One region of the Desmospora activa DSM 45169 genome, then DNA from elsewhere that is predicted to be linked to it. Evidence: riboswitches for the same ligand, from Rfam matches in the RefSeq annotation. Region 1 holds a riboswitch; the other holds the start of a gene.
What was found. A riboswitch is a leader RNA that binds a small molecule or an ion and turns the genes downstream of it on or off. The one in region 1 is predicted to bind FMN.

Region 2: linked by a shared signal. The riboswitch ahead of ribD (bifunctional diaminohydroxyphosphoribosylaminopyrimidine deaminase/5-amino-6-(5-phosphoribosylamino)uracil reductase RibD) and the one ahead of C8J48_RS11015 (ECF transporter S component) in region 1 are both predicted to bind FMN.

The regions. Positions count from the first base shown of each region.
Region 1 covers NZ_PZZP01000001.1:2,269,913-2,273,028, reverse strand. The annotation lists gene C8J48_RS11020 (peptidoglycan D,D-transpeptidase FtsI family protein) at 1-926, shown strand, start outside; FMN riboswitch at 1,065-1,204, shown strand; gene C8J48_RS11015 (ECF transporter S component) at 1,365-1,949, shown strand; gene C8J48_RS11010 (ectoine synthase) at 2,005-2,391, opposite strand; gene ectB (diaminobutyrate--2-oxoglutarate transaminase) at 2,444-3,116, opposite strand, start outside.
Region 2 covers NZ_PZZP01000001.1:1,203,923-1,207,038, forward strand. The annotation lists gene C8J48_RS05900 (TRAP transporter permease) at 1-1,540, shown strand, start outside; FMN riboswitch at 1,657-1,795, shown strand; gene ribD (bifunctional diaminohydroxyphosphoribosylaminopyrimidine deaminase/5-amino-6-(5-phosphoribosylamino)uracil reductase RibD) at 1,958-3,079, shown strand; gene ribE (riboflavin synthase) at 3,082-3,116, shown strand, end outside.

The sequences.
Region 1 (3,116 bases):
TGGCGATGGCAAGCCGTCCTCTTGAAAACGATCCCCAACACGATTGGAATGCATGGGACAATCGTGCGCTGATGGAGACCACTCCTGGCTCCATCTTTAAAACCGTCGTGGCTATCGCCGCTTTGGACACGGGAAAAGTGAAGCCTTCCGATCAATTTCACTGTAATGGTCATTTGGGCCGTTACGGCCTACGCGATTCCAAACCCGACGGTCATGGAACACAGACGCTGGAGCAAGCTTACGCCAACTCCTGCAATATTGCCTTCGCTCAGGTAGCGGAAAAGGTGGGCGGCAAAACGATCGAAGAGTATGCCAATCGCTTAGGGTTAGGAAGCCGTATCCTGTGGTCGGGAAAGGTATGGAAGGAGAAGAATTTTCGTCAGCTTCCTCAGGAGCAGCGAGGGTTGATCTTTTCCGATGAAATGACGCGCCGAGATCAGGGGGCGGTTGCCCAGACAGGGATTGGTCAGCGGGATGTTCGCGTCACACCATTACAAGCGGCCAATATGGTGACGGCGCTGTTTCACGACGGAAAAGCGCTCAACCCCCGGATTGTGCAGGAGATTCAGCAACGAGACGGGGAGACGCTTTTTACCTTTCAACCCCATGCGCTGGCAGTGGAGAAAAGGATCAAACCGGAAACCTTGCAAGCGCTGCGAAAAATGATGCAGACAACTGTCAGCGACGGCACGGCTCAATCGTTAAAGGATTCCGCTGTGTCGATGGGAGCCAAAACCGGGACCGCCCAAGTGGGGCAAAGCAATGAACGCTTCAATAAATGGATGATCGGTTTTGCTCCGACAGATCAGCCTCGTTACGCTGTCTCGGTGGTCATTCGCTCGGTGGAGGATAGCAAGGACAATCGTTCCCACCGCGTATTTCGCCAGGTGATGGAACAGGTGGTGCAGGGGGAAGCAAGGGATTAAGATGGATGTTGAATGATGATTTTTGAGTTTACCCCACACGCAAGGAATCGTTTGACATGGTGGCTAACAACGGGAAGGATTTTCGTTCGCATTGCTAAATGAAACAATTTCCGTTACAATAAGGCTAATTGGATAGCAAGTATCCTTCGGGGCAGGGTGAAATTCCCGACCGGCGGTGATGGCACAAATTGCCTCAGTCCGTGACCCGTTCCGTCAGGAGCGGTGGACCCGGTGCAATTCCGGGACCGACAGTATAGTCTGGATGGGAGAAGGATGACACGTACACGTTTGTTCGAGTGGGGAAGGTCTGTCCAATGATGGACCTCTATTTCAATCTGCACTCACATCCAAGCCCGAAGAAGGTGATCGTTCACCGCTCTTGGGGCTTTTTGCTGTACGGTTGTCATCAGAACCACATATAAAAGGGAGAGTGTTCTGGTGGCGAAACGGTTTACAACTGCCAAATTGACGATGGTATCTTTGTTGTCTTGCTTTGCTTTTTTAATGCAATATCTCGATTTTCCCCTGCCGCCGTTTCCCGCTTTTTTGCGGGTGGATTTCAGCGAAGTTCCCGCTTTGGTGGCTGGACTGCTGTTTGGCCCGTGGATGGGGGTGCTGGTGGAGTTTATCAAAAACCTGCTTCACTTTATTTTTACCGGTAGTGAGGCGGGATTGCCCATTGGTGAAATGTCTAACTTTGTAGCTGGAAGCATCTTTGTGGTGTTGACGGTCTGGATTGCCCGTCGCATTTCCGGTCTCAAAGGATTGATCAGCGGACTTATCGTTGCTACAGCTGTTATGGCAGTGGTGATGAGTATCGCCAATTACTGGGTGGTCTTACCCGCATATGCCTTTCTGATCAACTGGACGGTAGAAGGGCCGGAGAAGACGGCATTGGTTCTATATGGTATCGGTCCCTTCAATCTGATAAAAGGACTATTGATCGCACTCGTGTTCCTCCCGCTCTATCTGCGGCTGAAGCCCCGGCTGCAGCAGATGTCCGGGGTGGAACGGGTATTATGATTGGTTTAGCCAACCAAAAAAGCCCCATTACTGGGGCTTTTTTGGTTGGCTTTTATCAATCTTCTTCCAAAGGATAAGCTCCATCCTTATCATGGGTTTCATTCCCGGTTACCGGAGGATTAAAGACACACACCATGCGCATTTGTGTCTTGGCGCGGAGTTGGTGTTTTTCATGGCCATCAAGGGTGTAGAGGGAACCGGCCTTGAGTGGATATACCTTGCCGTTATCGACGGTTTCTACTTCCCCTTCCCCTTCGATGCAGTAGACCGCTTCAATGTGGTTTTTGTACCACATATCGGTGACGGTGCCCGCTTTGATAATGGTGTCGTGAAGGGAAAAGCCGCAACCGTCCTTTTTTAACAGCAGGCGTCGACTGGTCCAGGTCTCCCCGGAGACTTCTCCGTCTGTTCCTACGATTTCGTCTAGGTGGCGTACAATCATGGTATCGTTCCTTTCCGCTTCGTCTCTTATTGTATTTGTTGAGAAACCTCCATCACGCCTTTGCAGCCTTGATGCTCTCCTCCAGAATGGCGAGACCGCGATCCAATCCCTCGTCGTCAATGATGAGTGGAGGGAGTAACTTGGCCACTTCATCATCGGGGCCGGATGTTTCGATGATCAACTGGCGGGTGAAGGCCTCTTTACATACCTTACTGGCGAAGTCCGTCTCACCGAAGGCGATTCCCGCCATCAGTCCGCGTCCGCGCACTTCCGCTTCCAGCTCAGGATGATCATCTGCCATTCGTTGCAGTGCCAGTTTCACCTTCTCTCCTTTGCGTAAGGTCTCTTTGGTAAAGGTGTCTGTCTCCCAGAAGGAGAGAGCCTCAGTGGCCGCTACAAACGCCAGGTTGTGTCCGCGGAAGGTTCCGTTGTGCTCACCGGGTGCCCATTTATCAAACTCCGGCTTGATCAGGGTAAGAGCCATCGGCAGGCCATAACCGCCGATCGACTTCGACAGACAGATGATATCCGGTTCGATTCCTGCCGCTTCAAAGCTGAAGAACGGACCGGTACGCCCGCATCCCGCCTGCACATCGTCCACAATCAGTAAAATATCCCACCGGCGGCAGAGTTGCTCCACCTGCTTCAACCATTGGGAGCTGGCGACGTTTATTCCTCCTTCCCCTTGGACCGTTTCCAAGATAATGGCCGCAGGAAGGTCAATG
Region 2 (3,116 bases), 1.1 Mb from region 1:
CGTCTCCGCCAGCTATGTGTTTATTTTTGTGCTGTTTGGTGCTTTTCTTGAAGTGACGGGTGCAGGACGGATGTTTATCGATTTGGCGATGTCATTGGTGGGTTCTTTCAAAGGGGGACCCGCGAAGGCGGCGGTTGTCTCCTCCGGGCTGATGGGGTCGATTTCCGGTAGTTCGGTGGCCAATGCGGTGACAACGGGAACCTTTACGATTCCACTGATGAAAAAAACCGGTTTTCGCCCGCATGTGGCAGGTGGCATTGAAGTGGCAGCTTCCTCCAGCGGACAACTGTTACCGCCGGTGATGGGGGCAGCCGCCTTTATCATGGCGGATTTTACTGGGATTCCATATTTGGAGATTGCAAAAGCGGCGGCGATTCCGGCGTTGTTGAGCTATACTGCCATCTTGTTTATGGTGCATCTGGAAGCCCGCAAATTTAATATCCAAGGCTTGCCTCGAACAGAATTGACACCAGCTTGGAAGATCCTCGCCACCCGTGGTTATCTGATGTTGCCGGTGTTTGCCTTGATCACGTTGTTGGTGTTGCGTTTGACGCCGATTTTAGCTTCTTTTATGGCGATTGTCGGTGCGTTGACGATCGCATTGTTCTCTTATCGGATGCAACGCCGTTTTGGCGCCGGTTTTTTGGTGTCGCTGCTCTTTATTGGAGGCGCTTATGCAATGCACCTCCTGTTTGGTTTAAATGAATATGTGACACTGGTATCCGCAGGTAGTTTACTATTTGCTTTGATCTGGTATCTGCTTGGTAAAAAGATCCCTGGGGAAAAACAGACTGCCTTTGGTTGGCGGGAGTTTGTGGCGGCGCTGGAATTGGGTGCCCGTAATTCTCTTAGTGTGGTTACCGCTTGTGCAACCGCAGGAATTTTGACCGGGGTGGTAACCATGACTGGGTTGGGGCCGATATTGTCGGGGATGATTCTGGATTTGGCCAATAATCAGTTGCTGTTGGTGCTCTTATTTACGATGTTTGCCTGTATTATTATGGGTATGGGGTTACCGACCACAGCCACCTATATTGTGTTGGCGGCAGTGATGGCCCCGGCGTTGGTGCAAGTGGGAATCCCGTTGTTGGCCGCCCATCTATTTGTTTTCTACTACGGCATATTGGCGGATGATACCCCACCGATCAATTTGCCCGCTTATGCAACCGCCGGGATCGCACAAGCCAATCCAGTTCAAACCGGTGTCCAAGGCTTTAAATTTGACATGGGTGCCCTTCTGTTGCCCTTTGCCTTTGCGTTAAATCCCATTTTGATTTTACAGGCGGATGGTGTCACGTTTGCTCAGACGGCGTGGGCGATTACAACCGCCTTTATCGGGATTATTGTCTGGTCCAGTTTTATTCAAGGATATCTGATATCAAAGTATGGATGGCTGGAACGCATCTTGGCAGTGGCTAGCGCTGTCGTATTGATTAACCAAGCGCTATGGACGGATCTAGCAGGAATCGGATTGTTAGTGGTGATCATTTTGGTACAGTGGTTGAAAAACCGCAAGCGTGAGTTAAAGATTGCCGCCTAAAGGATATGGCAAGGGTCGTTCCGCTCAGGAGCGGCCCTTGCTGTTTTTAAGATCGGTGCCTATAATAAAAAGAACAGGTGAGGCTAATACCTGGAGACGATTACAATCACATACGGTCAATCCTTCGGGGCTGGGTGAAAATCCCGACCGGCGGTGATGGAAACTTTTGTTTCCTCAGTCCGTGACCCGCGTTAAGCGGTTGATCCGGTGTTAGTCCGGAACCGACAGTGAAAGTCTGGATGGGAGAAGGATGGACGGGATGGCACGCTATCTGCACCAATAATAGGGATTTTATGACAAAAACCCTTTTTTTCCTGTTGCATTGATGGCTTTTTCAACATGTGCTTCCGGTTCATAGATGGAAAGCCCTGACGATGGTCAGGGCTTTTTTGGATTGACAAGGGAAGGAGGAACTGGATGGATCGAGGTGTACAAGGCGTTGATGAACACTGGATGCGTCTAGCTCTGAATTTAGCCAAAGCAGCTCAGGGACAGACATCCCCCAATCCGCTGGTGGGGGCGGTGGTGGTGAAGGATGGGCGCTTGTTGGGAAGTGGGGCTCATTTGAAAGCGGGTACTCCCCACGCCGAGGTACATGCCCTCAATATGGCTTCAGAGGAAACAGTGGGAAGTACACTCTATGTAACCTTGGAGCCTTGTAATCATACCGGACGTACCCCTCCTTGTACGGAGAGAGTGATTGCCGCTGGCATCCATAAAGTGGTAATCGGAAGTCTAGACCCAGATCGACGCGTATCCGGGGAAGGGGTCAAACGGTTGCAGGAAGCCGGGATCGAAGTGGTAACCGGGGTGTTGCAAGCGGATTGCTTGCGGATCAACGAGGCTTATTTTCACCACCGCCGTACCGGGTACCCCTTTGTCACGCTAAAAGCAGCGATCACACTGGATGGTAAAATGGCTACCGCCACCGGAGACAGCCGTTGGGTAACAGGGGAAGAAGCACGGCAAGAAGTACAACGACTCCGCCATATTCATGATGCGGTGATGGTTGGAGTCGGTACGGTGATTAAGGATCATCCACGCTTAACCGCTCGTTTGCCGGAAGGGGGGAATCATCCGATTCGCGTCATCCTGGATAGCCGCCTTTCCATGCCGCTGAATACACCAGTGACGGATACTGCTGCTACGCCAACCTGGGTATTTTGCTGTGATGAGGTGGATACTGCCAAAAAAGTGTTGTTGCAGGAGCGCGGGGTATCGGTTATTCGAACCGGTCCGGGTCCACGGGTCAACTTGGAGCGGGTATTTCAACATTTGGGTGACAATGGAATCCTGTCAGTCTTGACGGAAGCGGGGGGTGAGCTAAATGCCTCCTTGTTACAGGAAGGATGGGTAAAACGGGTGATGTTTTTTATCGCGCCTAAGCTGCTCGGGGGCAAAGAGAGTCCCACCGCCGTGGAAGGAGAGGGCTGGGAGCGAATGGAGCAGGCATGGGAACTGGATGAGCTAGAAATGCGCCCCTTTGGGCAGGATTGGTGTATAACGGGTTTGCTGCGGCAAACGCGATGGGAGGGATGATCATGTTTACCGGATTGATAGAGGAAGTGGGACGTGT